Regions from separate parts of the Lelliottia jeotgali genome, predicted to be linked through region 4. Evidence: predicted binding sites of a transcription regulator. Region 4 holds the regulator's gene; each other region holds the start of a gene.

Region 1 (8,036 bases), on a different contig from region 4:
TGTCCAGCAGACGCTGACGCGCTTTTTGCGCATCCACCGTTTTCGGCGGTGCATATTCCTGAACCACCACCCAGTCCGCGTAACGGTCTACCGCTACGTTATATTCCGGCAGATCGGCATCGTAAATGCGGTAGCATTCAACACCTTCCTGTTTCGCCCACTTTTCGAATTTTTTCAGGTTCTTACGCAGACGGTTGGCATAATCTTCCGCCACGGTGGACGGCTTGCTGTCACCGTCTTTTTCGGTCAGATGGTAGTTTTTCTGCACACAGTCCAGCGGGCCGTTTTTGGCTTTGAACTGGCGCTCGGCGCGCAGTTGCAGGCAGCTCAGCAGTTCCGGAGAGCCGCTAAACAACGACAGATTCCAGCCGCCGAAAGCGTCTTTCATGGTACGACCAAACAGGCTATGCAGCGCGATCAGCGCCGGTTCGCTATCCAGACGTTCGCCGTACGGTGGGTTACTGATCACCGTGCCGTACGGGCCTTTAGGCAGCGGATTGGTTAACTGGGCGACGTCTTTCACCTCGAAGTCGATCAGCTCACCGATACCGGCACGGCGGGCGTTGCTGCGCGCACGTTCAATAACACGGGCGTCGCTGTCCGAGCCGTAGAAACGAGAACCATAGTCCGCCAGGCCTTTACGCGCGCGAACCTGCGCTTCGGCTTTGACCTCTTTCCAGAGGGCATCGTCGTGCTGCGCCCAGCCGCTAAAACCCCATTGCCCACGGTGCAAGCCCGGCGCACGATCCGTCGCCATCATGGCTGCTTCGATCAGCAAAGTACCGGAACCGCACATCGGGTCGAGCATCGGCGTGCCCGGCTGCCAGCCGGAACGCATCACGATGGCCGCAGCCAGGTTCTCTTTGATCGGCGCAATACCGGCGCGATCGCGATAGCCGCGCTGATGCAGGCCTTCGCCGCACAGATCCAGCGAGATATGTGCTGTCTCTTTATTCAGCCACACGTTAATGCGCAGATCGGGATTTTCACGATCAACGTTCGGACGCTCGAGATTTTTACGCGTGAAGCTGTCGACAATGGCGTCTTTCACTTTCAGCGCACCGTACTGGCTATTACGAATTTCGTCGTTCAGACCGCTGAAATGCACGGCAAAGGTCGCGCCTGGGGCGAAAATCTCTGTCCAGTCGGTCGCCTGTACGCCGAGGTACAGGTCAAGGTCGCTATAGACCTTACAGGCACCCAGCGGCAACATGATGCGCGACGCCAGGCGGCTCCACATCAGGCTCTGGTAAATAAGCCGCGTGTCGCCCTCAAAATGGACACCACCCTGAACCACCTGACACTCACGTGCGCCAAGGCTTTCCAGTTCAGTTTTTAACAGCTCTTCCAGCCCACGGGCCGTACTGGCAAACAGAGGATTCATATCGTCACTTATTACTCGTAGAAAATTGCTGCGCATTATAGCTAATATGTGCGCTATGTCCTAAAGTTGAGGGCTTATTTTCATTTGTGGGAGTGCGAAGTGGCGACGTTATCCAGGCTTTTTATTCATCCGGTCAAATCCATGCGCGGTATTGGCCTGACCCACGCGCTTGCTGACGTCAGCGGCTTTGCCTTTGATCGCATTTTTATGATCACCGAACCGGACGGCACCTTTATCACCGCCCGCCAGTTCCCGCAGATGGTGCGCTTCATTCCTGCTCCGCTACACGATGGCTTACATCTGACCGCGCCGGACGGTTCCAGCGCGATCGCGCGCTTTAGCGACTTCGCCGCCGTCGATGCGCCCACCGAAGTCTGGGGCAACCATTTCACTGCCCGCGTCGCCCCCGAAGAGATCAACACCTGGCTCAGCGGATTCTTTTCTCGCGCCGTACAGCTGCGCTGGGTCGGACCGGAACTGACGCGTCGCGTGAAGCGCTTCGAAGCGGTTCCCCTCTCTTTTGCCGACGGTTTTCCTTACCTGCTGACCAACGACGCCTCCCTGCGCGATCTGCAAAACCGCTGTTCCGCCAGCGTGCAAATGGAGCAATTCCGCCCCAACCTGGTGGTGACCGGCGCACAGGCCTGGGAAGAGGACACCTGGAAGGTTATCCGCATTGGCAGCGTGATTTTTGATGTGGTGAAACCCTGCAGCCGCTGCATCTTCACGACTATCAGCCCGGAGAAAGGTCAAAAGCACCCTTCCGGCGAGCCGCTGAAAACGTTGCAATCTTTCCGCACCGCGCAGGATAACGGCGACGTCGATTTCGGTCAGAACCTGATCCCACGCAGCAGCGGCGTGATCCGCGTGGGTGATGAAATCGAAATTCTGTCAACGGGACCGGCAAGAGTTTACGGTCACGGGCCGGAGGAAGAAGAAGAGCCAGAAGCGATCACCCAGCCGGTTTCGGCGGTGACCATTCAGTGGCAAGGCAAAACGCTGCCGGGAAATAATCAGCAGGTACTGCTGGAACAGCTGGAACAAGCGGGGATCCGCGTGCCTTATTCGTGTCGTGCGGGGATCTGTGGAAGTTGTCGCATCACCCTGGTCGATGGCCAAGTGACGGCGCTGAAGAAATCAGCGGTAAGCGAGGATGGAACCATTCTGTGCTGTAGCTGCATTCCGAAAACGTCTGTGCAGCTAGAGCTTTAAACGGCCTGTTCGAGACTGAACGAATCCATACGCAGTTGCGGTTTCAGTCGGTCATTCATCACTTTAATCGCATCACCCAGCTGCATTGTGCGCCCGGCAATCACCACGCCGGGTTGCGCCAGCAGGCACAGGGCGGCATTTTCGCCCGGCTCGACCACCAGCAAACTCACCTCTTCCGAGGTATCACTCAGATTGACGCAGGCCGCATCACCGGTGATCGGCGACAAGGACTGACCGTGAGCGAGGAAGTGCCAGCTTTTTGGCATCTGCGGTTTCAGGAAGCGGATCGCCACCAGCGCATTCAGCACCAGCTCGGCGCGCTGCTCTTTAGAGAGGATCAGATCGCGACATTTCTCTTCAAACGAGAAAAACAGCGCCGCATCGTCAACACAAAAGCCTGACGGCGCAAACGCATCCGGGGTCAGCATTCGGCGAGCGAAACGAGAGCGAAATAACATACCATTGGCTAAATCGAGCATCATTCGATCGTGCTCATCGCAAAAATACCAGCGCCAGTTATCGTCAGGTTTTATTCGCATTTTCCTCTCCTTCCCCACAACGTCCTGTTCTTAAAATGTCCGAATTGTCGCTTCGTTTTATAACATCAATAATAAAAGACCATAATGTCTAAATAAGCAACAAAGACGGAATATAAAACAACCAGGGCTGGAAATAAAGCCCTGGTTGTCTGATATGGAGAAAAGATTAGATATGATTAACGATTTCTTTAATCAATTGTGGGCCTTTAAAAATAAAGCCGGAATAGATTTGCACCAGCGACGCACCCGCCGCCATCTTCTCGCGGGCCGCGATGACAGAGTCGATGCCACCCACGCCGATGATCGGTAAGCGACCCTTTAATTCCGCCGACAGCGCGCGAATAATTTCGGTGCTTTTTAATTGTACCGGACGACCGCTTAAGCCACCCATTTGGTCACAGTTTTTCATTCCCTGAACCAGGGAGCGATCGAGTGTCGTATTGGTGGCAATAACACCATCAATATTATGGCGAACCAAACTGTCGGCCACCTGGATCAATTCTTCGACAGAAAGATCCGGGGCGATCTTCACCGCGATCGGAACATATTTATGATGGGTATTCTGCAGCTCATTCTGCTTATTTTTGATCGCACTTAAGAGATCGTCCAGCGCTTCGCCATATTGCAGCGTACGCAGGCCTGGGGTATTTGGCGAAGAGATATTAATCGCAATATAACCGGCGTAGGCATAGACTTTTTCCATACAAATCAAATAGTCATCTTTCCCCTGCTCCACCGGCGTATCTTTATTTTTGCCGATATTAATTCCGAGCACGCCGTCAAAATGGGCTTTTTTCACGTTCTCTACCAGGTGATCAACACCGTGGTTATTAAAGCCCATCCGGTTGATCAACCCTTCGGCTTCAACCAGGCGGAACAGGCGCGGCTTGTCATTCCCGTCCTGCGCGCGCGGCGTCACGGTGCCGACTTCAATGGAGCCGAACCCCATCGCGCCCAGGGCGTCAATGCATTCGCCGTTCTTATCGAGGCCTGCTGCCAGCCCCAGAGGATTTTTAAACGTCAGGCCCATGCACGAGACAGGTTTTTCCTGCACTTTCTGGCGCACCAGCGCTTCAAGAGGCGTTCCTGTAATGCGGCGTAACTGCTGGAATGTCAATTCATGAGCGCGCTCGGGATCGAGCTGAAAAAGGGCTTTACGAACGAAGGGGTAGTACATGAACTCTCCTGGATTCCGGTGTGCAAACCGGACACGGATTATCTGCGATCGCGCCGTGAAAGGGAATTGACCTGCGGCAAAAAATCATCGTAAAGCGCAATCGTTTCCCTTTCTGCTTCTTTCTTATGCAATTTTCGGCATTTTAATTTCAGATAAATCATTTAGTGGAATAACCCTGCAATGTCACACTCGTGAAAATTGTTATGAATGTTAGATAAAAGCAAACAAATAGTTATAAGGAGAAAGCATGCGCGTCATCACGTTGGCCGGAAGTCCGCGTTTCCCTTCACGCTCTAGCGCTTTACTGGAATATGCCCGCGAACAGCTCAATTCACTGGGCGTTGAGGTATGTCACTGGAATTTGCACAACTTCGAGCCGGAAGATCTGCTTTATGCGCGCTTTGATAGCCCGGCGCTTCAGGCGTTAATCGAACAGCTTAAAGGGGCTGATGGCTTGATTGTGGCGACACCTGTCTATAAGGCCTCTTTTTCCGGTGCGCTGAAAACGCTTCTCGATTTACTGCCTGAACGTGCGCTCGAAGGGAAAGTGGTTCTCCCTCTGGCGACCGGCGGCACCGTCGCACACATGCTGGCGGTAGATTACGCACTCAAGCCAGTGCTGAACGCGCTGAAGGCGCAAGAGATCCTTCACGGCGTATTTGCCGATGATTCTCAGGTTGTCGATTACCAGCATAAACCGCAGTTCACGCCGAATTTACACCTGCGCCTTGATAGCGCGCTAGAAACCTTCTGGCAGGCATTGCATCGTCGTGATGCTCCCGTCCCCGCCTTTGGCCGTCTGAAAGGAGTCGCTCATGTTTAAAGCTCTTATCACCGCTCTGCTCGCCGTTTCTGCTCTGGCACAGGCGGCGGAACCTGCGCCGGAAAGCCTGCGTATTGGCTACCAAAAAGGCAGCGTCAGTATGGTGCTGGCGAAAAGTCATCAGCTGCTGGAAAAGCGCTACCCGGACACTAAATTCTCTTGGGTCGAGTTCCCTGCCGGACCGCAGATGCTGGAGGCGTTGAACGTCGGCAGCATTGATTTAGGCAGTACCGGCGATATTCCGCCGATTTTTGCCCAGGCCGCTGGCGCTGATTTGGTCTACGTTGGCGTAGAGCCACCGAAGCCGAAAGCGGAAGTGATTCTGGTGCCTGAGAACAGCCCGATAAAAACCGTCGCGGATCTAAACGGCCATAAAGTCGCGTTCCAGAAAGGTTCCAGTTCGCACAATTTACTGCTGCGCGCACTTCAACAGGCGGGCCTGTCGTTCAACGACATTCAACCCATCTATTTAACCCCGGCGGATGCCCGCGCAGCGTTCCAGCAAAATAATGTGGATGCCTGGGCAATCTGGGACCCGTATTACTCCGCCGCGTTACTGCAGGGTGGCGTTCGGGTGCTGAAAGATGGCGAAACGCTGAAACAGACCGGTTCTTTCTACCTTGCCGCTCGCCCTTATGCCGAAAAGAACGGTGAATTTGTTCAGGGCGTGCTGAATACCTTTAGCGAGGCAGATGCGCTCACTCAGAGCCAGCGTCAGGAAAGCATCGCCCTGCTCGCCAAAACGATGGGTCTGCCAGAGCCGGTGATCGCAAGCTATCTGGATCATCGCCCGACGACAGTGATCAAACCCGTCGACGCCAAAACCGCCGTCCTGCAACAGCAGACCGCGGATCTTTTCTACGAGAACCATCTCGTGCCGAAAAAAATCGATATTCGCGACCGCATCTGGCAACCCTCTGACAAAGAAGGATCGAAATCATGAGTCTGAATCTATTCTGGTTTTTACCGACCCACGGTGACGGGCACTATCTTGGAACCGAAGAGGGTGCCCGCCCAGTGGACTACGGCTACTTGCAGCAAATTGCGCAGGCAGCGGACAGAATCGGCTTTACCGGTGTGCTAATCCCGACAGGACGTTCCTGCGAAGATGCATGGCTGGTCGCGGCATCGATGATTCCAGTCACACAGCGGCTGAAGTTTTTGGTCGCCCTGCGCCCGAGCGTCGTTTCACCTACCGTCGCTGCCCGTCAGGCCGCAACGCTTGACCGGCTTTCCAATGGCCGCGCTCTGTTTAACCTTGTCACCGGCAGCGACCCGCAGGAACTTGCGGGTGACGGGGTGTTTCTCGATCATACGGAACGCTACGAAGCATCAGCAGAATTTACCCGCGTCTGGAGACGTTTGCTGGAGGCTGAAACCGTCACTTACGAGGGCAAACATATTCACGTGCGCGATGCGAAGCTGCTGTTTGCGCCGGTCCAGCAGCCACGTCCCCCGCTCTACTTTGGTGGCTCATCGGATGTGGCGCAGGATCTGGCCGCCGAACAGGTTGATCTGTATCTGACCTGGGGCGAACCGCCGGAGCAGGTGAAAGAGAAAATTGAGCAAGTTCGCGCCAAAGCCGCCGCGCACGGGCGCAAAGTGCGTTTCGGCATTCGTCTGCACGTCATCGTGCGGGAAACCAATGCGGAAGCCTGGCAGGCCGCCGATCGTCTGATTTCGCACCTTGACGATGAGACCATCGCCAAAGCGCAGGCCGCACTGGCGAAAACCGATTCCGTAGGGCAGCACCGGATGGCTTCTCTTCATAACGGCAAGCGGGAGAATCTCGAAATCAGCCCGAACCTGTGGGCGGGTGTAGGGCTGGTTCGTGGCGGAGCGGGTACAGCGTTGGTAGGCGATGGCCCAACGGTCGCGGCACGAATTAACGAATATGCGGATCTCGGTATCGACAGTTTTATTTTGTCCGGCTATCCACACCTGGAAGAGGCGTACAAAGTCGGCGAACTGCTGTTCCCGCATCTGGATGTCTCGATCCCCGAAATTCCACAGCCGCGCCCGCTCCAGCTTCAGGGCGAAGCCGTGGCGAATGAGTTTATCCCGCGAAAAGTCGCGCAGAGCTAACGAGGTCCGTATGGCGAACCCATCCCCAAAATGGCTGCTGAGGCTGGCCCCCTGGTTTCTGCCCGTCGGCATCGTGATTGTCTGGCAACTCGCCTCCTCCGTGGGATGGTTGTCGAGCCGTATTCTGCCCTCTCCGGAGGGCGTGGTGGAAGCGTTCTGGTCACTCAGTTCCAGCGGTGAGCTGTGGCAACATCTGGCGATCAGCTCCTGGCGCGCGCTGATTGGTTTTTCCATCGGCGGCTCGATTGGCCTGACGCTGGGCCTTATCAGTGGCCTGTCCCGCTGGGGCGAGCGTTTGCTGGATACGTCAATCCAGATGCTGCGTAATGTGCCGCATCTGGCGCTGATCCCGCTAGTGATTTTGTGGTTTGGCATCGATGAGAGCGCCAAAATTTTCCTCGTCGCACTCGGCACCCTATTCCCGATTTACATCAACACCTGGCACGGCATTCGCAACATCGATCGCGGGCTGGTCGAGATGGCGCGCAGCTACGGTTTATCCGGCTTTTCGCTGTTTATTCATGTGATCCTGCCGGGCGCGCTGCCGTCGATCATGGTCGGGGTGCGGTTTGCGCTCGGCCTGATGTGGCTAACGCTGATCGTCGCAGAAACCATTTCGGCGAACTCCGGCATCGGCTATCTGGCGATGAACGCCCGTGAATTTCTGCAAACCGACGTGGTGGTGGTTGCCATCATCCTTTACGCCCTGCTCGGCAAACTCGCCGACATCAGCGCCCAGTGGCTGGAGCGTAGCTGGCTGCGCTGGAATCCGGCCTATTCCACGAAGGAGGCGAACGCATGACTACGGCTCGTTTA
Region 2 (8,036 bases), on a different contig from region 4:
TACCCGTTCTTTGCGGGGCGCGACCTCGCCAATTTTTGGCCGCCAGCCCATCGCCAGGGCAGTGTCGGTGATATAGCGTTCAAGATTGCCGATTGCCACCGATCCGCCTTCGTTTTTCAGGGTGCAGGCCCCTTCGCAGAGCCTGTCCTGCGGGCACACCCGGCCACAAATTTCCGGTAGCGAACTGCTCTGATGGCAAAGCTCAGCGGCCTCGATAATCTTGCCCTCATTCACCAGACGGATGAAATCTGGAATGGCGTTATGCAGCGGGCAGGTCCAGTTACACCAGGCTTTTTGCGCGCAGCTCAGGCACCGCTCGCTTTCATATCCGGCATCGCATTCTGCGAGCGGGCGATAAATCTCGTCGAAATGCTGTTTACGCTGTTCGGCGTCGACTTTTTTCGCCCCGATACGCGGCGGTTTATTCAACATATCCTGGCGTCGGATGCCGTGAGGTGGCTTCTGCTGTTGCCCCAGCGCCGAGCGAATTTGCCGCTCGCGGCGCAATTGGTTGAGCGCCTTTTCATCCACCAGGCTCAGTGCCTGTGTCGGACAGTTCGCCACGCAGGCCTGCTGCCCGGAGGCACTCTCGCTGCACAGATCGCATTTTTGCGCCAGCAACGGCGACGCATCGTCATTTGCCACCATCTCAATGGCACCAAACGGGCAGGCAATCACGCAGTTTTTACAGCCGATGCACGCCTCCTGTCGGAACTGCACGCTGTCATTGGCAAATAACAAAGCCTGAGTGGGGCAAACGGCGACGCAGGGGGCGTCATTGCAGTGATGGCAGGTGGTCGCACTGCTGGCATCGCGCTTAAAAATGACGTGAATGCGTGGAAGGAAATCACTCCGCTGCTGCGGCCAGGAATCCTGGTGATGAGAGAGAACGCAGGCGACTTCGCAGGCATGGCAGCCAATACAATTCGCCGCATCCGCGACAATAAATTTATTCATTTTCTTCCCTTTATTATTCTGAAGTAACTCAGGGAAGCTATGCAATTATCAGGCGATGTTTGATTACGGGATTATATGAAACGTTATTTTGCGAGCCATATCAAAAAGCCGCCCCAGAACATCATTACAGGCAGCCCTAACCTTTTGAAAATACGGACACAACCACTGATTAAAATACCATTATGAGAGATAATTTATCTCAATGTGATATCGCAGGGGAAAAGGTTTGGAATTCGCCTCGCAAACTTATTTCAGGGTATTTCATTATTTCAGGTAACGCGTGATTTAATTCACAGAATATATTCATCACACGTTGGCGTATTCATTTCTGGCACAGCTTACGCATAACACTCTCCGTGTGCGCAACATGCTGATGATCCCATCAGTGCAGGGAGGCTAAGGCCTTCGAATCGTAACTTCAGCCTTCAACCTAATCGGCGTGCTGGAGTCGTACAGGAGACAACCTTTTTATGAAAGACATGGCCATTCCGGCTCCACGAGCCACAGGGTCAACCGCTCCGGTTGACGAAATTCTGCCTATCACCCAAATGTTCCTCTATGGTCTGCAGCATGTGCTGGTGATGTACGCCGGCGCGGTGGCGGTTCCGCTGGTGGTGGGCAGCGCGGTGGGGCTACCGCCCGAGCATATTATTTTATTGATCAGCGCCGATCTGTTCGTCTGCGGCATCGCCACTATTATCCAGTCGATGGGCGCGACCCAGTGGCTGGGCTGTAAACTACCGCTGATTCAGGGATGTACCTTTGCGGCGCTGATCCCGATGGTACTGATCGGCAAGCAGTACGGTATGGGGGGTATTTCCGGGGCAGTGATTGTCTCCGGGATTTTCATACTTTGTTGCGCGCCCTGGATTAGCCGACTGATCCGTTTCTTTCCAAAAGTGGTGATGGGCGGGATCGTGACGCTGATCGGGCTGTCGATTATGCCCGTGGCAGGAGGCTGGATTGGCGGTGGCTCAAGCGAAATGGCCGGGTTCGGCGATCTGTTCTGCCTGCTGATGGGGGCCATCACCCTGGTGATTATCCTCAATATTTATACCTTCGCGTCGGGCGTGATTAAAAACACCTCTGTGCTGATCGGGCTGGTGATTGGCACAGTGCTATGGAGTTTCTTTAAACCACTCAATTTCAGCCTCGTCAACACCACCCCGTGGCTCCACCTGCCAACGATAATGCCCTTCGCAAAACCCGAATTTCACATTATCCCCGTCGCGCTGCTGTCGATGGTGATGGTCGTAGTGATGGTGGAAACCATGTCATCGATGATGGCCACGGGTGATATCGTGGGCAAAAAAGTGGATGCATTGATGCTGCGTAATGGCCTGAATACCTGCGGGTTGGCAACCACTTTCTGCGGCTTCTTTAATCTGTTTCCCTACGCCGCCTTTGCACAAAACGTCGGACTTATCGGCCTGACGGGCGTTCGTAGCCGCTATGTAGTCTCTGTCTCAGGAATGATTCTGGTGCTGATGGGCATTTTCTCCAAAATGGCGGCGCTGGTGGTGCTGATCCCGAAACCGGTGCTCGGCGGCGCGGGTATTGTGATGTTCGGGATGGTGGCCGTGTCCGGCATTCGCACGCTGGGGCAGGTGAACTATCGCAATAATAACAACGGGATGGTGGTGGCGTTAACCCTGGGCCTCGGCATGATGCCGGTGCTGGTGCCCAATCTGTTCAGTCAGTTCCCGCCGATGGTTCAGCTGTTTCTGCACAGCGGGATCACCATCGGGACGCTGACGGCGATTGTCGCCAACCTGACGCTGAACGGAAGCGTGCCTTTCCGCGTCTCCCACGATGCACTTGTGCCAGACCCGCTCCCGCCAAGCTCAGCGGCGCGTAATATGGCGGTGAGAACCGTACGGATGTGGCTGTTGCTACGTAAAGTACAAAAAGAGCAGCAGCTCCTGCAACAGGAAGAGAAAGGATGATCATTCGTCTCATTTTCTCGGCGATTGTTTTGGCGCTGCTGGCGGTTCCTGCCGTTCAGCAGGCCATCGCCCTGGGGCTGAGCAGCCGCTTCGGCTTCGGGTTACTGTTTTAACGAGTCAAAAAAATCGCCCCGATAGATGCACTACCGGGGCGATGCAGAAAAAATGATTACTTTGAAGTCATCGTGCAGACTCGACCACTCCATTGCGCGACCTGCGAATACTGCGCTGGCGTATCGACATCCCAGTGAATGCCCTGCTCTCTCACACTCACCACATGTGTTTCGATCTGATTGATTACGTCCTTAAGCGTGGTGCTTTCCGGCGCGTGCGCGATCAACACCTTGGCTCGCTGAGGCAACAAAATAGGATGTCCTTTGCCCCGATCGTGTCCAGGAATCAAACAGACATCCTGATTACCACCAAACCACAGGGTACGATAAACGGCGGGGGTGACTTCCGGCATATCCCCTAACGCGAGGAAAAAGCGCGAAGAGGTCAGCGCGGCGACCCCGCACTGAACCGACGAAAACATCCCCGCCTCGTAGTGAGGGTTCTGGATAACGTCGATGCGCGGATGATCCTGGTAGTACAGCGCCAGCTCATTGCCGCGATGTCCTGCCACCAGCACCACGCGATCGCAAAAAGATAACGCGCTGGCAAGCGCGCTATCGAGGATCGTCCCGTCGTCCCAGGGCATCATCAGTTTCCACTTTCCCATCCGGCTGGAGAGGCCCGCCGCCAGCATAACGCACTCTTTTGTTTGCCTGGTACTCACCCTCTTCTCCTCCGAAAACACCGCCTTGGCAGCGGTGTCGGTTCTCAATTACGCTTTCAGGACCGCTTTAATGGAAGTGATGATCGGCTGATAGCCAGTGCAGCGACAAAGGTTGCCCTCCAGCGCTTCTTTTAATTGGTCATCGTCGGGAGTGGGGTTCACATCCAGCAGCGCTTTGGTACTCATCAGCACGCCCGGTGTGCAAAAACCGCACTGCACGCCGCCATGACGGATAAAGGCATTTTGCAGTCGCTTGCCTACCGGATCGCGATACAGCCCTTCAACGGTCTCAATCTCTGCCCCGTCGCACTGGGCGGCCAGCAGCAGGCATGAGCACACCGATTTACCGTCGACAACAATTGTACAGGCACCGCACTCCCCGACAGAGCACCCTTCTTTGGTGCCCGTCAGTTGCAGGTCGTCACGCAGAAAATCGATCAGACGCTGGTTGTCTTCGACATCACGACAAACGCGAATGCCATTCACAATTAGCTCAATATGATTCATGGTCATGGCTCCTTATTTGCTCTGCTCTGTCATCACTTCCAGCAGCATCTGCCGGAACATATCGATAAATACCGGGATTTTGTACGGGGCAGACCAGCGCCCGCCAATCGCACCTTCAATCAGGGTATGAAGCACCTGCTCCGCATGCGCGATGGTGTCAGCCGTCAACGGTTTACCCACCAGAGCCTGCTCGACGACCGTCAAACGCTGCGGCTTGCTCATCAGCGCCCCATCCACCAGCCGACAAACCTGAATTGTCCCCGCCGCATCCACATGGAACTGGCCGGTTAAACTCTGGCGGGTGATGTTTAGGGCGTTTCGCCGCCCCAATTGTAGGTAACGCGTAGTCAGCGGCTGTTTGAGCGGAGCCGGAAGATGGATATGCGTCACCAGCTCATCGGGTTCGAGAGCGGTACGATATCCGCCGGTGACAAACTGGCTGACCGGCATTCGGCGCACACCCCGTAAACTGCGTAGTTCAACTTCTGCGTCGTAAATAATCAGCGGCGGCAGCGAGTCGGCACACGGTGCAGCGTTAACAATGTTGCCGCCGATAGTCGCGCGGTTGCGAAGCTGCAACGAGCCAACCGTGCGACAGGCGGTGACCAGCAGTGGATAACGTTCTTGAATCAGCGGATGTTTCACCAGGTCGCTAAAGCAGACGCCCGCCCCGACCGACACGCCACCGTTGACATCAGCAATCTCTTTTAACGCCTGCAACGCCGCGATATTCACCAGCGGCACGCCTTCGGATTTCATTCGCGCCTGAACCAGCACATCTGTGCCTCCGGCAATCGGAACGGCTCCACCGTCGGCGAGCATCGTGAGCGCCTCTTCCAGCGAGTGAGGGATTTTTAACGAAACCGAATTGAGACGATGGATCTGCTTTTTCTCTTCCGAGTCGAGCATCTGCTCGCTCTGACGTTCCGGCTTTTTCAGGTTATAGCCGAGCCTGACCTGCTCGAGCGTGAGCGGCAGGGTGCGGTTATGGCGTTCAATGGCAAAACTCACCGCATTGTTTAACGCCGCGGCACCCAGCTCCAACACCGGCTCGCCAATCACTTTCGCCCCCATCGGCCCGGCGTTATCATAATTCTCAACGGCGATGACATCGATGTGCGGCATGTCCTTGATGGTCGGTAGCAAATAAGTATCAAAGTTTTCCGACTTCACCACGCCGTGCTCGGTGTTGAAATCTTCCAGCATGCCGTAGCCGATCATCCCCTGCATAACGCCGCCATAGACCTGGCCGACGAACCCGACTGGGTTGATGACTTTGCCGACGTCGTGGGTCGCCACCACGTTATTCACCGTCACTTTGCCGGTGCGCGTGTCCACCGCCACGTCGGCTATTTGACAGCCATACACCCAGGTGAAGTACGGGCTGCCGCTGCCTTTTTCCTCATCCCAGTGGATATCCGGTGCTACGTGCCAGCCGTAGGATGACAGGTTCGCGCCGGTCGCTTTGGTCATATCAACCACCTGCTGGAAACTCAGGCTGTGTTCAGGATGATGGCGATGGAACACTCGCCCTTCGCGCCAGACCAGATCGTCATCGCTTCCGGCTTTCAGCGTCTCTTTGATCGCTGCCGCCATACGTTTTTTGATTTTAGTGACCGCGCTCAGAATAGCCTGACCGCCCATCAGCGTGCCGCGAGAAGCCACCGTTGAGCCGCCATCGGCAATCATCGCCGTCGCCGGTTCGCTGAACATCACCCGATCGAGCCCAATACCAAAGGCTTCCGCCGCCAGCAGCGACATGGTGGTTTGCAGCCCCTGCCCGTTTTCCGATACGGATGTGGAGATGTTGACGCTGCCGTCGGCATTCACTTGCATCAGCGCAGACGACGCATCCAGCCCTTCCGCCCCCAGCGAGCAACCGCGATGGCTTAAGGCCAGCCCAATGCCATAGCGAATCGGGCCGCCTTGCGCATTAATCTCCCGGTAGTGCGCCCGCTTGGCTTCAAACTCCGCCTTAATCAGTGATTTTTGCAGGACCTCTTCGGCAGAGACCGTATGTTTATCGAAGACCTGCCCCGCCATGCTGGTGTCGCCCTGCTGCAAGACGTTGCGCAGACGAAATTCCACGGGCGACATTCCGATAATTTCCGCCACTTCATCCATCAGGGATTCGTTAGCAAAAATCACCTGCGGCGCGCCGTAGCCGCGATAGGCCGAGGTGTAGTTATTGTTGGTATAGACGCCCGTCACATCGACGCGCACGTTGGGAATATTGTACGGACCGGCCGCCTGGACCGAGCTTCGCCAGGTCACAAACACCGTCTGCCCGGAGTAGCTTCCGCCGTCAGCGATAATGTCGATTTTCATCGCCTGAATGTGAGCGTTGTCATCCAGCCCGATGCGGTATTTCATTTTATAGGGATGGCGTTTATAGCTTTCCCGCATCGACTGTTCGCGGTTGTAGGTAAACTTCACCGGGCGCCCGGTCAGGTGGACGAGAAGGGCCGCGCGGCAGGCGAGATTATCAATGATGTCGTCTTTACCGCCAAACGAACCGCCCAACACCGAGCGTTTAACGTTGACTTTGGCCTGGGGAAGATCGAGATATTTGGCCACGATCCCGCGAATGCGGTGCGCATTCTGAATCGAGCCGGAAATGGTCATGATCTGCTCATTATCATCCAGATACGCCGTTATCGATTCCGGTTCGATGTAGCCGTGTTCCTGGAACCCGACTTCATATTCACGCTCAAAAATACGCGTAGAGGCGGCAAACCCGGCATCAATATCGCCTTTCACCGTGTGGTGGTGATTAATAATGTTGCTGTCCAGCTCGCTGTGAATGAGGCGGGCCCCCGGTTTCATCGCTTCTTCGGGTGAGGTAATGGGTTCCCAGGGGGTGTAATTCACCTTTATTTTATCGACCGCCAGGCAGGCGGCTTCATAAGATTCCGCAGCCACTACGGCAATCACATCGCCGCGATAGGCAATTTCGTTATCGATGATCGGAGGATAGTCAGGAATGATTACCCCCAGACTGCGCTGACCAGGAATATCATTCCAGGTCGCAATTCGTATCACACCGGGGATATTTTCTGCTTCAGACAGGTCCATCGAATCAATTCTTCCGGCGGGAATATCGGCATATCGACACGCGCCATACAGCATATTCTTCATTCTGATGTCATCGCCGTACACGGCCTTGCCATTCACCTTCGCAAGCCCGTCTACCCGCGGCACCTCATTGCCAACCAGCAATGTTTCCATGTTGTTTCATCTCCGCTAACAGAAAAAAGATAGGGGAAAGAAGCAATGGCTGTGCCATCTCTGGCGGCAAGGGGAATTTGCATGGCGTTCTGTGACGTCAGTTCAGAAAAATAAAGCAAAGGTGGGACAGAGAATGAAGCGATACGCTGAAAGCCTATCAAAAGGATAGCGCATGTATCACTGTGATAATTTCAAACCGAGGGTGACGGTTTAATAACGTCTTGTTGGTTCACGCTTAAGACTTTATTACAGCACCTGAATTTTCCTCATTGATCCAATTACAGTTTTTTCCTAAAGCCATGCCGCTTCGCTCGTGCCATGCTGAATCACGCTCATAACATGAATAACGTTAATTGAGGATATTATGAAAAAGACAATCATCGCATTATCTGCACTTCTGCTGGCTTCTCCTGTTTTTGCCGCAACCACACACGCAACCGACGATACTGTTGCCGCCGCGAAAGCGAATGCCAATGACGCGAAGCAAAAACTGCACGAAGAGCAGAACAAAGGTGAAGAGCTGAAGCTTAAATCTCAGCACGCTGCGGAAGGCAAAAGCGAGAGCTTTGGCAGCAAGGTGAGTGAAGATTCCCAGAAAGCCTGGCATAAAACCAAAGAAG
Region 3 (8,036 bases), on a different contig from region 4:
TGCGGTGGAAATCAAATAGCCGCTGATAAAAATGGCAAACAGGACCCCATAGAGCGCGATGTGCGCACCCGCCGCGCTAATCCGCGTCATTTTGCTGTAGCTTTTCAAGGGCGGAGGTGGCGGAGAAAAGTGGCGCCAGACGAGTCGAACGACCAGAGTCATCATCAGCAGGATGCCAATGCTTTTGTGCAGTTCAGGAGCCTGATGGTACCAGCCGTCGTAATAGCTCAGCGTCACCATCCACAAACCTAAGCCGAACATGCCATAAACCGCGAGGGCAATTAACCAGTGCATTAGCATGGATATTAATCCATAGCGTGCAGAAGAATTACGCAGTTGCATAAAGATGACCGTCTCTAATTAATTTGAAGGGTAAACATGGCCTGTGAAGAATATTATTGCAAATGATATTTAAGTATTAGGATTATTCATTTTTCTATTTCAGTTATTTTGATTGTATCTTTGCATTTTGATTCAATGTATTCGTGGTTGAAGTGGGTTTTTTGACATCTTTACTGGCTTGCGGAGTGGGTGTTGGTTATCAAATAATTTGCGGTAGTTTCAGTTAATATAAAGTATTGTCAATTATCGTCAGCGCATCTTTTCAGAAAAATACAATATAAATAACATCGATGATTGCCAGTGCGGACCATAATAAAATATAGAGCATTAAATGCTCGCGTATATTATTAACCAGATAATCAAAAACCCTGCGCATCATTTCTGCTACCGACGATATAAAAAGAAAGGCTCCGAATCGTCGGAGCCTGAAGACAAGATTATCCGCCAAAACGCGCGAGAGAGAAGGGCGTCAGATCAAACTGTGGCGCGATTCCCTGAGCAAACTGCGCGGCTATCTCACCCAGCACAGAGGCAAATTTGAACCCGTGGCCGCTCAGCCCGGTGATCAGCAGCGTGTTGCTATGGCCTGGCAGCGTGTCGATGATGAAATCTTCATCTGGGGTGTTGTCGTAGGTGCAGGCGGCACCGTAGAGCAGCCCACCTACACCCGGCAGCACATGACGTAAGAAGCTAAAAGCCTCAGAACCATCGCCCGGTAAATCACCAAACGGTTTGCGCTCTTCCGGTGAGGAGATGATTTGCCCGCCGTTATGCTTGCCAATTTTGAGCGCATCTTTCTCGGACGGGAAGCCGTAGAACTGATCGCCGTTCGGCAGTTCGCCCGTAAACGCCGGGAATTTGTTCTGCGTACTGAAACGGCCATCGGCCTGGAACCAAGAGAAGACTTTACGCACTGGCTGAATCGGTAACTCAGGCATCAGCTTCGTGACCCATGTTCCGGCGCTCACCAGCAGGCGAGAAGCCGTGTATGGGCCTTCCGGCGTATCTACGGTCACGCCGTCGTCATGATGATGAATGGCGGTCACCGGGCAGTTAAACAGCTGCGCACAGCCTGATTGTTCTGCGAGGGATACCCAGGTTTTGATCGCGGTTTCGCAGTGCAGCACACCGGAGTTGGCTTCAAACAGCCCGATGTAATCTGCCGGGACAGTGATTTCTGGCCAGCGTTGGGAGATGGCACTCGCATCGAGGCGCTCAACGTCCAGATTGAACTCACGGGCGCTATGTTCGACGTTTGCCAGAAATTCCGAATGCGCAGGGCCGAGATTCACCACACCCGTGCGCTCAAAAATCTTATCCTCGCTCAGGGCTGATAATTCGTCCCATAGCGCTTGTGCTCTAAGCACCAGCGGAACGTAGCGCTCGCCTTCACCATAGGCGTGGCGAATAAGGCGGGTGTCGCCGTGGTGGCTGCCCTCTGCGTGCGGAGGAAGGTGGGCATCGATCATCAGGACGTTCAAGCCAGCTTTGGTGGCGTAATAACCCGCAGCAGAACCGACGGAGCCGCTGCCTAAAATAATCAAGTCGTATTTCATGAGAATCTCTTAAACCAGGACTTAAGTTGCAGAGTAAATAAGATGAAAGGCTTATTCAAGGGAGAAATAAATGAGGCACCGTTAAGGTGCCTGTTGAGTGAATGTAGGGCATAACATTAATGCCGACGATACTCATTTTCCTGGTAGTCGCCAGACTCTATTTTGGCAATGCCTGCCTCTAAAATAGAAATAAACTGGCGTGCAACATCTGTGGTCAGCCACAGTGTCTGACCAACTTCCGCTTCTTCACGGCTAGGCTGATTCGGGGTCTGGTAGTGCAAACGCAGCATCAGTGCATCGTAGCTGTCTACGGTACTGATATCCCATCCAACAAGCGGATGGGTCTGGATGACTTCATTATTCTTTTCCATCATAACCCCCGTAATACGTGTGATAAGACAACGACTGTGAGGTTCAATGCGTGTTTTTCTGAAGCAACTTCAGTATATCAATAAATAAGGGATCTGCAGGGGAAAATAAACAGGCAGCAACACATTTTTGTGCTTTTTAGGATTGTTTGAACAATAAACCGGCATCTTATTCACGTTTTTTTAAGAAGATACGCAATTAATTTGAACTTATTTAAAAAGGATAAAAAAAGCCGGGGCGACCCGGCAAAAAATGACAATGAGGGAGAAATAATTAATCTGTGATGAACCAGTCGTCGGCGCTTTCCCACGTTTCTTGCAGGATTTCGCTAATACGATCTTTATCATCTTTTGCCCCACCGAGTACGGAGAGATTATTGGCGGTGGCGTAACGGACGGTGACGGCTCCTTCGCGATCGGGGAAGGTGTCGTTGATGCGTCGGGATAATTCTCCGGCCAGCGCGTCCAGCGCGCCAGCAGGCAAAACGGTTGTTTTGGCGATAGTCACTTCAATACGCATAATTGCCCCCTGTGTAACGTACTGTTTATTTATACAGGCATTGTATAAGACATACAACAGGGGGCGACAAAAATTAGCGTTTAACTGTCCAGTTCACCGTTTCACCGGCCAGGAATGGGATCAGCGTGTCATCTGTCAGAGCGATGGATTCTTCGACCTGACTCTCTTTACGCTCCAGTTCGATAAAGGTTTCATTCACCGGCAGACCGTAGAAGCGTGGACCATTGAGGGAACAGAAGGCTTCGAAGTGTTCCAGCGCGCCCATCTCTTCAAATACGGTGGCGTAGCTTGCCAGCGCCGTTGGGGCGTTGAAGCAGCCCGCACAACCACAGCTGGCTTCTTTACGATGACGTGCGTGCGGCGCAGAGTCGGTCCCGAGGAAGGCACGGGTAAAACCGCTGGCAACCAGCTCACGCAGCGCCTGCTGGTGGATATTACGCTTGAGGATTGGCAGGCAGTACAGGTGCGGGCGCACGCCGCCGACCAGCATGTGATTGCGGTTGAACATCAGATGCTGTGGGGTAATGGTTGCGGCCAGCAATTCGTTACCGTCGCGCACGTACTCTGCCGCATCTTTGGTCGTGATGTGTTCAAAGACCACTTTCAGCCCTTGCAGACGCTGGTGCAGCGGCTCCATGACGGTCTCAATGAAGCGAGCTTCACGATCAAAAATGTCAATGTCAGGATGCGTGACTTCGCCGTGGATCAGTAGCGGCATACCCAGTTTTTCCATGCGCTCCAGCACCGGCATAATCGCGTCTGTGCTGGTGACGCCGTGACTGGAGTTGGTCGTGGCATTGGCCGGATAGAGCTTGGCGGCGGTAAACACGCCCTCTTTAAAGCCGCGTTCCACCTCGTTCGGATCGAGGGAATCAGTCAGATAGCAGGTCATCAGCGGAGTAAAATTGTGGCCAGCAGGAACAGCGTCGAGGATGCGCTGGCGATAGGCGATCGCGGCATCAACGGTGGTGACTGGCGGAACCAGGTTAGGCATGACAATCGCGCGGCCATAGATTTCGCTGGTGTAGGGGACAACGGTTTTCAGCATGTCACCATCGCGCAGATGGATATGCCAGTCGTCAGGGCGGCGGATTTTCAGAACCTGGGGATGTGCAGTCATTGATATGCTCCGGCTTATCAGGAATCAGTCATAAGGATGGCTGTTTTTGCCGGACACAAATCATATGCGGAAACGTTTTCGTTTGCACACATTTCCGTAAAATGTGCGTGTAAAAAAGGGCGCCTTAGCGCCCTCAGTGTTAATCCGTGAACGGAATGATAATTTCACCCGGTTTCACTTCGATGCCCTTGGCATATTTTTTCGCCAGGGCCTCGCCTTTGCTTCGGTCTTCGCTCAGCACATACGCAGGCTGCTGATTAAAATAGTTGCGCAGCGACTGGTTCAGATACGGCATTAGCGTTTGCAGCACCGGTTTCATTTTTTCCGGCGTCACTTCGGCGTCCACGATCTCCATCTCTTGCAGATAAATCGCGCCTTTTTCTTTGTTGAACACCGGCAACGCTTTCAGCTTCAGTTTGATGTTGGCTTTCTGGCTGCCGAAAAGAGAGTTCATATCCAGTTTGGCATCACCTGACAGGGTGACTTTGTTTGGCTCTTCTCGCCCAATCTGGCTGACGAGATGATTCAGTACGATATGGGCATCGGCAACGCCAGGTACGCCGATATCCTTAGAAAAATTATTGTGTTTTTCCAGCGCCTGATTAATTTCCTGCTCACTCACGCTGTAGTGGGTAAGCTGGTTACAACCGACCAGCAGGCCACTGATAACGAAAGCAGCAGCAATGACAATCTTCTTCATGGGGTTCCTCAACATGATGTCGGCGCGTATGTCCTGACGCCTCAGTATGTCAGGCGGGTATAGCAGATACCAGCAGAAAAACCTGATAATCAGGGGCGAAAGAGGACCTTTCGCCCGAAGTGTTTCTTTATGCACCCGGCTCCAGCATCCCGCTGGTACTGCGTTTTGGGCTGAACTGCCACCACAGGGCGATGAGCGTAATAAAGCCCACGACGCCCAGCATCATCCACGGTAACTCGGGTTGATTTAATTCTTTGCCCGCATCAAACAGCCAACCGCCACCGGCGTATCCCAGCGCGCCGCCAAAGGCCAGACCCAGACGGCTAAAGCCCATGTAACTGCCACGGGCGCGGGGATCGGCAAGGCCCGCGCTGAGTGTTTCACGGGCCGGTTCAGCAATGATCGACCCAATGTAAAAGGTACAAATCAGAATAAACAGCTGTTGCAGAGTGCCGACTAAACCAATCGGCATCATGCTCAGAGTCATCAGTAACAGGCCTGCCATCAGGCGATGCTCAAGACGAAAACGTTTTTCACTCCAGCGCGCGATAGGGTAGAGCAGGGTAAGCGACAGGCAGGCTTCAATGGCGTACATCCATTTGACCGCCGCAGGTGATCCCGCGATGTCGTTGACCATAATCGGCAGCATCAGCATGACTTGTACTGCCAGCATGTAATACCCGGTCAGTGTCAGCACATAAGTGACAAACCGTTTATCCGCCAGCACGCGACCCAGCCCTTCGCGGACCGGCGCTTTCACCGTCGAGAGTTTCCAGGCCGGCAGTAGCCAGGCGTTAAACCCAGCGCACAGGATAAACAGGACCGCGCCGGTGACACACACCAGGCGGAAGTCGTATTGCAGCAGCCAGCTGCCGAGCAGCGCACCGACCACCGCACCGGCGCTGTCCTGCATCATCAGCAGAGAGAAAAAGCGACCGCGATGCTGCGGGCGAATCAGTTTGACAACCAGCGCGGTGCGCGGCGGGTCAAACAGGGTGCCGCCAATCCCGGAAAGGAAGCAGGAGAACCACAGTAGCCACGGATCGTGAGCGATGCCCATAGTGGCAAATCCTGCTGCACGCAGCAGCATGCCGGTAACGATCATCGGTTTTGCGCCAAAGCGGTCGGCAATCGCACCGCCAAACACCCCCAGCCCCTGCTGGACAAACTGACGCAATCCCAGCGCAATGCCGACCATTAATGCCGCCCAGCCCATTTGATCCACAAAGCGAATGGAGATCAGCGGGAACACGACAAAAAAGCCGAGCACGACCAGCATGTTATCGACGAGCAGGAAATATTTACCCAGGCTCCTTGCCTGTGATACGCGGGACATCTTCCCTCCAGAGGGGAAATACATCTCATCTTTCGGGCTTTCCAAAAAGGAGCCTGAAGACTTAGATGTATATAAAGGTGAGCACGCTAATATTCTGCGGGGTTAGCGTCTTTTTTCCCACCCATCCAGCGACAATATTTTTTTATCAAAAGGGTGGTTTGATTCAGCTTTTTAATCGAATTTTGTGAAATCAGTAAAAAAGGATATGTCACTGTTTTCACAGAAAGCACAGGCACAGGTATAGTAAAGCTAACAGCTAGAGCAGAAGTGACGGGAAGGAGTGGTATCGATGTTTGGCTATCGCAGTAATGTGCCAAAAGTGCGCCTGACAACAGACAGACTGGTCGTCCGTCTGGTGCATGAGCGTGATGCCTGGCGTCTGGCGGATTATTACGCCGAGAATCGCCAGTTTTTGAAGCCCTGGGAGCCCGTTCGGGATGAAAGCCACTGTTATCCCTCTGGCTGGCAGGCTCGCCTGAGCATGATTGCCGAATTTCACAAGCAGGGCAGCGCTTTTTATTTCGCCCTGCTGGACCCGGAAGAGAAAGAAATTATCGGCATTGCCAATTTTTCCAACGTGGTGCGCGGATCGTTTCACGCCTGTTACCTCGGCTATTCCATCGGTCAGAAATGGCAGGGACAGGGATTAATGTTTGAAGCCCTGACCAGCGCGATACGCTATATGCAGCGTTCGCAGCACATTCATCGCATCATGGCCAACTATATGCCGCACAATCAGCGCAGCGGCGATCTGCTGGCGCGCCTCGGGTTTGAGAAAGAAGGCTATGCGAAAGAGTATCTGTTGATCGACGGCGAGTGGCGTGACCACGTGCTGACGGCGTTAACCACCAAAGAATGGACCGCAGGTCGTTAAGGAGAAAAGATGAAATACCAGTTAACTGCCACAGAAGCGCGCGTCATTGGCTGCCTGCTGGAAAAACAGGTCACCACGCCAGAGCAATATCCGCTGTCAGTCAATGCGGTAACGATGGCCTGCAACCAAAAAACCAACCGTGAACCGGTGCTCAACCTGAGCGAGCATGAGGTGCAGGAGCAACTGGATGAATTGGTCAAACGCCACTACCTGCGCACCGTGAGTGGGTTTGGTAATCGCGTCACCAAATATGAGCAGCGTTTTTGTAATTCCGAGTTTGGCGATCTAAAACTGAGCAGTGCCGAAGTGGCGGTGATCACCACCTTGTTATTGCGTGGGGCGCAAACGCCGGGTGAATTACGATCCCGCGCAGGAAGAATGCATGAGTTCAGCGATATGCAGGAAGTGGAGCAAACGCTGGAAAATCTCGCGACCCGTGAAGATGGCCCGTTCGTCCTGCGTCTGGCGCGTGAGCCGGGCAAACGCGAAAGCCGCTTTATGCACTTGTTTAGCGGGAATGTACAAACGCTGATTAACGTCGTAGAAGCGATCGCGCCTGCGGATGACGAATCGCTGACTACGCGCGTCGAAACACTGGAAAACGAAGTGGCTGAGCTGAAGCAACGTCTGGATTCTCTACTGGCACATCTGGGAGATTAACAGTGACAAAATTACGCATTGGCGTGGTCGGTCTCGGCGGGATCGCGCAAAAGGCCTGGCTGCCGGTACTCAGTGCCGCAACGGACTGGACGCTGGTGGGCGCATGGTCGCCGACGCGCGCAAAAGCGCTGCAAATCTGTGAAACCTGGCGAATGCCGTATGCAACGTCGCTTCTCGACCTGGCGCGAGAATGCGATGCGGTATTTGTCCATACCTCAACGTCGACCCACTATCAGGTCGTGACGGCGCTCCTGAATGCCGGTGTTCATGTTTGTGTCGACAAACCGCTGGCGGAAAATGTGCAGGATGCCGAGCGTCTGATTGAACTGGCCGCTCGCAAAAACCTGACGCTAATGGTCGGGTTTAATCGCCGCTTTGCTCCGCTCTATCAGGATCTCAAAACTCGACTTGACACGGCGGCGTCGCTGCGAATGGATAAACATCGCGCTGACAGCATTGGTCCAAACGATCTGCGCTTCACGCTGCTGGACGATTATCTTCACGTGGTGGATACCGCGCTGTGGCTGACCAATGGCCATGCACAGCTGAAAAGCGGTACG
Region 4 (8,036 bases):
GCTGGGCACCGCTTACGGCCACATCGCGCTGGAAGTGGATAACGCGGCCGAAGCCTGCGAGCGCATTCGCAGCAACGGCGGTAACGTGACGCGCGAAGCGGGTCCGGTCAAAGGCGGCACCACTGTGATTGCCTTCGTTGAAGATCCTGACGGTTATAAAATCGAACTGATCGAAGCCAAAGACGCCGGTCGCGGTCTGGGCAATTGATCCCTTCGGGCGCGTTCTGCGCCCGTTGTTTTGCTGCATCCCCTCGCAAATTTTGCCATAATACGCACTGCTTTTTTTCCCTTGTAAGAGACCCTGATGTCCGATAACGCTCAACTTACCGGTCTGTGTGACCGTTTTCGTGGTTTTTATCCTGTTGTTATTGATGTAGAAACAGCTGGATTTAACGCTAAGACCGATGCGCTGCTTGAGATTGCTGCCATCACACTGAAAATGGATGAACAGGGCTGGCTGATACCGGACACCACGCTGCATTTCCACGTTGAACCGTTTGAAGGCGCGAACCTACAGCCAGAAGCGCTGGCCTTTAACGGCATTGACCCCACGAACCCACTGCGCGGTGCGGTGAGTGAATATGACGCCCTGCACGCCATTTTCAAAATGGTCCGTAAAGGCATGAAAGACAGCAACTGCAATCGCGCGATCATGGTGGCGCATAACGCCACCTTCGATCACAGCTTTATGATGGCCGCCGCCGAGCGCGCCTCGCTTAAGCGTAACCCATTCCATCCTTTCGTGACCTTCGATACTGCCGCACTGAGCGGGCTGGCGCTGGGCCAAACGGTGTTATCAAAAGCCTGTATCACCGCCGGTATTGATTTCGACGGCACCCAGGCGCATTCGGCGCTGTACGATACGGAACGCACCTCAGAATTGTTCTGTGAGATTGTGAATCGCTGGAAGCGTCTGGGCGGCTGGCCGCTGCCGATGGGCGAAAGCGAGGAATAAAAAAAGCGACCGTAATGGTCGCTTTTTTTTGCCTGATGCAAAACTTACTCTGCGTCTGGCTCTTCAGTTTTATACTTCGCAGCGGTCTCTTTGATCAACTGCTGCAGTTCGCCACGCTGATACATTTCAATCAGAATGTCACAACCGCCGACCAGCTCACCGTCCACCCACAGCTGCGGGAAGGTCGGCCAGTTAGCGTATTTCGGCAGCTCAGCGCGAATATCCGGGTTCTGCAGGATATCAACGTAAGCAAAGCGCTCGCCACAGGCAGAAAGAGCCTGAACGGCTTGCGCAGAGAAACCGCAGTTTGGCAGCTTCGGTGAACCTTTCATGTACAGGAGAATTGGGTTTTCAGCGATCTGGCGCTGGATTTTTTCAATAGTAGTGCTCATGTCTTGCTTCCTTTAACTTCTGTTACGGCAATCGTCTGACATTGTAGCGGGTCAGAGAGACATCGGAAAATAACATTTTCGTCACCTGTATATATCTTAACGGTTATCCGTTGAAGTTGCATTTCTAAGATAGCTTATCCCTGCGTAAGCTGTGGTTTTGCTTAAGGGACGAGCAATAGTGCAACAGATTGACGTTTTTTTTTGCACTTGCTAACGAAACAGAATTTTAGATTGAAAAATGCTATTAACATCTCGCAGTTTTATGCATTAGAATCGACGGGCTTTGTAAATCATACGTGGGTATTATTGATGACCCGCATCTAATTCAGGGGAATGCTCAGTGGCGCGGATAAAAAAAGTCTCGATCACGCTCTGTGCTTTACTATTTACATCTCTCGCTTTCATGCCAGCGGCTAATGCCTCTGAGCAGGCGCGGCATTCTGCCGTGCAAAAATCTCATCTGGCGAAAACCACAGAACGTAAGAAAAAAACGACCAGCACCAGTAAAAGCGAAAAGAAAAAAACCACCACAGCTCACAAGCAGAAGACCACCTCCGGCAAAGCCCTCACCAGTAAAACCCGCAGCAAACCGACCCGCACCACCGCAAAAATCGCTCCGGAAAAATGCACCGTTCGTAAAGGGCATAAAACTAACTGCGTAAAAGTGGGTAAAACGGCAAAACTCTCTGAGGTGCATAAAGTTCGCGTGCAGAAAGCGCAAAAAACCGCGATGAACAAGCTGATGGGACAAATAGGCAAACCTTATCACTGGGGTGGCACTTCACCGCGTACCGGCTTCGATTGCAGTGGTCTGGTTTACTACGCGTATAAAGATCTGGTGAAATTCCGTATTCCGCGTACCGCAAACGAGATGTATCACCTGCGCGATGCGGCGTCCGTCGATCGCGGTGAACTCGAAAGCGGCGATCTGGTGTTCTTCCGCACTCAGGGTCGTGGCACCGCTGACCACGTAGGCGTTTACGTGGGCAACGGAAAATTCATTCAGTCTCCGCGTAGCGGTCAGGATATTCAAATCACTTCCCTCAGCGAAGATTATTGGGTTCGCCACTACGTCGGCGCACGCCGCGTGATGACGCCAAAAACGATCCGCTAATCCCTGCCCTGCTGCTCCGCCAGCAGGGTAAGTTCCTCTTTTGCCTCCCCTTTCAATTTGCTACTCTATCCCTGCACTCAATAGGGTTATTGATGCGCAAACTATAATAAGGAGAGAAGCAATGTCGTTCGAATTACCTGCATTACCGTATGCAAAAGACGCCCTGGCTCCGCACATTTCGGCGGAAACCCTGGAATACCACTACGGCAAACACCATCAGACCTATGTCACAAACCTGAACAACCTGGTGAAAGGCACCGCGTTTGAAGGCAAAACACTGGAAGAGATCGTGCGTAGCTCTGAAGGCGGCGTATTCAATAACGCCGCTCAGGTGTGGAACCACACGTTTTACTGGCACTGCCTGGCGCCAAACGCGGGCGGTGAACCGACCGGTGAACTGGCTGCGGCGATTAATGCGGCCTTCGGCAGCTTTGCTGATTTTAAAGCGAAGTTTACTGACGCAGCCATTAAGAACTTCGGTTCTGGCTGGACGTGGCTGGTAAAAGAGGCGGATGGCAAACTGGCTATCGTTTCCACCTCTAACGCAGGCACCCCACTGACCACCAGCGCCAAACCGCTGATGACCGTCGATGTGTGGGAGCACGCTTACTATATCGATTACCGTAACGCTCGCCCGAACTACCTTGAGCACTTCTGGGCACTGGTTAACTGGGAATTTGTGGCGAAAAACTTCGCTGCATAACTGAGACGCAGAAGGGGCAGCCCTTCTGCGTTTTTTGATTACTCGGTGACGCTAACGGGTTCCGGCTGTTTGCGCCCCGACGTCAGGACCAGCAACAGACCCAGTGCGGCGATAATTGCCCCCATTACCGGAACAAAGCTGTACCCCAGCCCGCCCGAAATCACCGCCCCACCCGCAGCCGCACCAAGTGCATTGCCGAGGTTAAAGGCACCGATATTCACGGAAGACGACAGACCGGGAGCTTCGTGCGCCACCCGCATCACGCGCATCTGCAACGGTGGAACCACCGCGAAGGTCGCAGCCCCCCACACCACCATCGCAATGGCCGCACCAAACTCATTGCGCGCCAGCCACGGAATGGCGAGCATAATCACGATCAGCAGAGTCAGAAATCCTTTCAGCGTGCCGGTCACAGAACGATCCGCCAGCTTGCCACCAAGATAGTTACCCAGCGAGAAACCGACACCAATCAGGACCAGCATCCCCGTAACGAACAGCGGTGTCGCATGGGTAATGTCATGCAGCACCGGAGAGATATAGGTGTAGAGCGTGAACATCGCGCCTGCACCGAGCACCGTCGTTAACAGAGCAGACAGCACCTGTGGACGCACCAGCACCGACAGCTCTTTGCGCACATCCGGGCGCTCGCCTGCCTCGCCTTTCGGCAGAGAGAATAACAGTGCGACCATCGCCACCACGCCAAGTCCGGCCGTTGCGAGGAAAGACATGCGCCAGCCAATCACTTCACCGAGCCATGTCGCCGCCGGAACGCCGCCAATGTTGGCGATGGTCAGGCCCATAAACATGGTCGCCACCGCGCTAGCCTGCTTGTGTTTTGGCACTACGCTCGCGGCTACCACCGACCCTAAACCAAAGAACGCGCCGTGGTTCAGGCTGGTCAGAATGCGCGACAGCAGTAGCGTAGTGTAATCCGGCGCAATCGCCGACAGCACGTTGCCGAGGGTAAAAATCGCCATCAGGAAGATCAGCGCATTGCGGCGGGCGCGATGTGAGAGCAGCAAGGTCATGAGCGGCGCACCGACCATCACCCCTATCGCATAAGCGCTGATGAGCATACCCGCTGCCGGAATAGAGACGTCCACGCCTTTGGCGATCACCGGCAGGAGTCCCATCGGGGAAAACTCGGTAGTGCCGATGCCAAAAGCGCCAATCGCCAGGGCCAGCAAGGGAAAGTTGATTTTCATTGTTAACTCCGCAAACCGTGTCATCGCGCGACACGGGACTAAGATGTCAAAAGCATGACATCAATCACAAAAAATGAGAAGTTAACAAATTAGCAAAAGATTTTTGCGGGATGAGTAACAATCGGGAGAAGAGACGAGGGAGAGAACTCTCCCCCGTTTAAATCAGTGCAGGGCTGCGGTAAGACCTGCTGCAACAATCAAAGCCAGCACAATAACGGTAGTGGTCAGCGAAAACTTAAGATCGGCACTCATCAATTTTTCTCCTTTTAATCACCCCACGAAAAGTGAGCTTGCTCATTTTTACACAGTTTACCCCAAAAATCTTCCTGGATTTAGACTGATAACCGTTTTTGCGCTTCCCCTTTTCATCAAGATAAGACAAAATTCCACGCTAAATTTATAAGCGTACCGGCCACTGACCCCCTCCTGACGTTTTGAGTCGTTTTCCCGGCGTATCGCAATTCACATTGCGAGATAAGGGTGAGAGAAGGCAAACGTTTACCTTTAAGTATTTCAGGAGTTTAAGATATGGTCTGGAGTGACATGTAATGGCAACAATTAAAGATGTGGCGAAACGCGCAAACGTTTCCACTACAACCGTATCACATGTAATTAACAAAACACGTTTTGTTGCGGAAGAGACGCGCAACGCCGTGTGGGCAGCTATCAAAGAACTGCACTACTCCCCAAGTGCCGTAGCGCGCAGCCTGAAAGTGAATCACACTAAATCGATCGGACTGCTGGCGACCAGCAGCGAAGCCGCCTATTTTGCGGAAATCATCGAAGCGGTTGAGAAAAACTGTTTCCAGAAGGGCTACACCCTGATCCTGGGTAACGCCTGGAACAGCCAGGAAAAACAGCGTGCTTACCTGTCGATGATGGCGCAAAAGCGCGTCGATGGCCTGCTGGTAATGTGTTCTGAATATCCGGAATCCGTGCTGTCGATGCTCGAAGAGTATCGTCACATCCCTATGGTGGTCATGGACTGGGGCGATACCCGCGCCGATTTCACCGATTCAGTGAACGACAACGCCTTTGAAGGTGGCTATATGGCGGGCCGTTACCTGATTGAACGCGGTCACCGCGAAATCGGCGTGATCCCAGGCCCACTGGAGCGTAATACTGGTGCTGGTCGTCTGGCTGGCTTTATGAAAGCGATGGAAGAAGCGCTGATCACGGTGCCAGAAAACTGGATCGTGCAGGGCGACTTCGAACCGGAATCCGGCTATCGCGCGATGCAGCAGATTGTCTCCCAGTCACATCGCCCAACCGCGGTCTTTATCGGTGGCGATATTATGGCGATGGGCGCACTTTGCGCAGCAGATGAGCTTGGTTTACGCGTGCCGCAGGATATTTCGGTAATCGGATACGATAACGTGCGCAACGCCCGTTACTTCACTCCGGCGCTGACGACGATTCACCAGCCGAAAGACTCGCTGGGTGAAACCGCCTTTAACATGCTGATGGACCGCATCGTCAGCAAACGTGAAGAGTCACAGTCGATTGAAGTCCACCCGCGCCTGATTGAACGCCGCTCCGTCGCTGACGGTCCGTTCCGCGACTATCGTCGTTAATCGCCTCTGAGGGGCCGGTTATTCCGGCTCCTTCAACCACTCTCTGTTCAGCGTTTCGCTATCTCCCAGATAGGCCAGCAGCCATTCCAGCGCCGGTGACATATCGTTTTGCTGCCAGGTCAGGCAACACGCTGCATCCGGGAACGGGTTTTCCAGGGTTAACGCCACCCATTCGCCGCGATCTATACGCGGACGTGCGAAATGCACCGGCACCATCCCGACGCACAAGCCAGCCGACAGGCAGGTCGCCGAGGTTTCCCAGTCAGGGGCCACCACGCGCCGTTGGTTATCCAGCAGCCAGGTGATGCGTTTCGGCAGCGATCGCGACGTATCTTCCAGCACCAGCGACGGCCAGTTGCGCAACGTGTCATCGCTCAGCGGCCCTTCTATCGCGGCGAGAGGATGATCGCGGGCGACGACGCAGGTCCAGCTCAACGCCCCCATATCCCGAAACGCATAGCGTCCACCCACCGGGATCGCCTGCGTTGCGCCGATGGCCATCTCTACCCTGCCGTCCGACAGCGCATCCCACACGCCGTTGAACACCTCCTGCGACACGCGCAGCTCAACGTCTGAAAAGTGGCGATAGAAATCGACCACCATCTGGCGCGTGCGTTCGGGTTTGACGATGTTATCCACCGCAATGGCGAGATGACCGCGCCAGCCGTTGGCAATCTGCTGACATTGTTCGCGGGTGATCATCATTTTTTTGATAACAGATCGCCCTTCCTTCAAAAACCACACGCCCGCAGGCGTCAACACGACATCGCGATGGCGGCGTTCAAACAGCGGAACCGCCAGCCACTCTTCAAGCTGGCGCACAGTGTAACTCACCGCAGACGGAACGCGGTGCAGTTCCTGGGCCGCGCCGCTAAAGCTGCCGTTACGCGCGACCGCATCCACCACTTCTAACGAATATTCAGACCACATTTTTTGCCTGCAAATTTTTTGAATGCAACCACCAAATATTAGCGTTTCACAAGGAACTTTGCACTCCCTACACTTTGCGCCAATGAATACCTGCCTCTTTAGGACATAAAAACAATGCAACCCAACAAAGGATTTCTGATCTGGCTCGGCGGTTTAAGCGTGCTGGGCTTTTTGGCCACCGATATGTATCTGCCTGCGTTCGCCGCGATGCAGGAAGATTTACAGACGCCTGCCGCCGCGATCAGCGCCAGCCTGAGCCTGTTCCTCGCCGGTTTTGCCTTAGCGCAGCTGCTGTGGGGACCGCTTTCCGACCGCTATGGCCGCAAGCCCATTTTACTTTTAGGTCTGGCGATCTTTGCCGTCGCCTGTCTGGGGATGCTGTGGGTGCGCGATGCCACCTGGCTGCTGGTGCTACGTTTTGTGCAGGCATTCGGGGTGTGTGCGGCCGCCGTAACCTGGCAGGCGCTGGTCACCGACTACTATCCCGCCTCACGCGTGAACCGCATTTTTGCCACCATTATGCCGCTGGTCGGTCTTTCACCGGCGCTGGCGCCCCTGCTCGGCAGTTGGATCCTGGTGCACTTTGACTGGCAGGCGATTTTCGCCACGCTGTTCATCATCACACTGGTGCTGATGTTACCGGCGTTTACGCTCAAACCTGCACCAGCAAAACCCGCTGAGAACAACGATGACCGCGTGACCTTCCTGTCACTGCTGCGCTCACGCGCCTATCGTGGCAACGTACTGGTTTACGCCGCTTGTTCCGCCAGCTTCTTCGCGTGGCTGACCGGTTCGCCGTTTATTCTGCATGACATGGGCTACAGTCCGGCGGTGATCGGCCTGAGCTATGTTCCGCAGACCATCGCGTTCCTGGTCGGCGGTTACGGCTGCCGCGCGGCGCTGCAAAAATGGCAGGGACAGCAGATGCTGCCGTGGCTGTTGGTACTCTTCGCAATCAGCGTCATTGCGACCTGGGCCGTTGGCTTTATCCCGCACGTTGGGCTGACTGAAATTCTGATCCCCTTCTGCGTGATGGCGGTGGCGAACGGTGCAATCTACCCTATCGTGGTAGCTCAGGCGCTGCGTCCGTTCCCTCATGCGACAGGTCGCGCCGCTGCGCTGCAAAATACCCTGCAACTGGGGCTGTGTTTCCTGGCAAGTTT

The links. The regulator PurR, encoded in region 4, represses purine synthesis genes. The targets are predictions, from matches to a motif close to CANGCAAACGTTTGCNTG.
Region 1: the regulator PurR is predicted to act here: its motif matches at 4,406-4,423, upstream of pyrD (quinone-dependent dihydroorotate dehydrogenase).
Region 2: the regulator PurR is predicted to act here: its motif matches at 1,195-1,212, upstream of JBO43_RS13565 (nucleobase:cation symporter-2 family protein).
Region 3: the regulator PurR is predicted to act here: its motif matches at 3,972-3,989, upstream of pyrC (dihydroorotase).

The regions. Positions count from the first base shown of each region.
Region 1 is NZ_JAENMQ010000003.1:323,914-331,949, forward strand. It holds gene rlmKL (bifunctional 23S rRNA (guanine(2069)-N(7))-methyltransferase RlmK/23S rRNA (guanine(2445)-N(2))-methyltransferase RlmL) at 1-1,384, opposite strand, end outside; gene JBO43_RS10405 (YcbX family protein) at 1,484-2,596, shown strand; gene zapC (cell division protein ZapC) at 2,593-3,135, opposite strand; gene pyrD (quinone-dependent dihydroorotate dehydrogenase) at 3,302-4,312, opposite strand; gene ssuE (NADPH-dependent FMN reductase) at 4,560-5,135, shown strand; gene JBO43_RS10425 (sulfonate ABC transporter substrate-binding protein) at 5,128-6,078, shown strand; gene ssuD (FMNH2-dependent alkanesulfonate monooxygenase) at 6,075-7,220, shown strand; gene ssuC (aliphatic sulfonate ABC transporter permease SsuC) at 7,231-8,022, shown strand; gene ssuB (aliphatic sulfonates ABC transporter ATP-binding protein) at 8,019-8,036, shown strand, end outside.
Region 2 is NZ_JAENMQ010000006.1:131,528-139,563, reverse strand. It holds gene ygfT (formate-dependent uric acid utilization protein YgfT) at 1-957, opposite strand, end outside; gene JBO43_RS13565 (nucleobase:cation symporter-2 family protein) at 1,428-2,903, shown strand; gene JBO43_RS13560 (nucleotidyltransferase family protein) at 3,073-3,681, opposite strand; gene JBO43_RS13555 ((2Fe-2S)-binding protein) at 3,730-4,188, opposite strand; gene JBO43_RS13550 (molybdopterin cofactor-binding domain-containing protein) at 4,201-7,416, opposite strand; gene JBO43_RS13545 (KPN_00521 family repetitive protein) at 7,781-8,036, shown strand, end outside.
Region 3 is NZ_JAENMQ010000003.1:219,346-227,381, reverse strand. It holds gene JBO43_RS09905 (cytochrome b) at 1-342, opposite strand, end outside; gene JBO43_RS09900 (YceO family protein) at 605-718, opposite strand; gene solA (N-methyl-L-tryptophan oxidase) at 780-1,898, opposite strand; gene bssS (biofilm formation regulator BssS) at 2,015-2,269, opposite strand; gene dinI (DNA damage-inducible protein I) at 2,541-2,786, opposite strand; gene pyrC (dihydroorotase) at 2,860-3,906, opposite strand; gene JBO43_RS09875 (lipoprotein) at 4,046-4,606, opposite strand; gene mdtH (multidrug efflux MFS transporter MdtH) at 4,734-5,942, opposite strand; gene rimJ (ribosomal protein S5-alanine N-acetyltransferase) at 6,232-6,816, shown strand; gene JBO43_RS09860 (YceH family protein) at 6,826-7,476, shown strand; gene JBO43_RS09855 (Gfo/Idh/MocA family protein) at 7,479-8,036, shown strand, end outside.
Region 4 is NZ_JAENMQ010000001.1:27,665-35,700, reverse strand. It holds gene gloA (lactoylglutathione lyase) at 1-208, shown strand, start outside; gene rnt (ribonuclease T) at 305-955, shown strand; gene grxD (monothiol glutaredoxin 4) at 1,000-1,347, opposite strand; gene JBO43_RS00175 (C40 family peptidase) at 1,688-2,461, shown strand; gene sodB (superoxide dismutase [Fe]) at 2,583-3,164, shown strand; gene JBO43_RS00165 (MFS transporter) at 3,203-4,369, opposite strand; gene cydH (cytochrome bd-I oxidase subunit CydH) at 4,532-4,621, opposite strand; gene purR (HTH-type transcriptional repressor PurR) at 4,918-5,943, shown strand; gene punR (DNA-binding transcriptional activator PunR) at 5,962-6,873, opposite strand; gene punC (purine nucleoside transporter PunC) at 6,988-8,036, shown strand, end outside.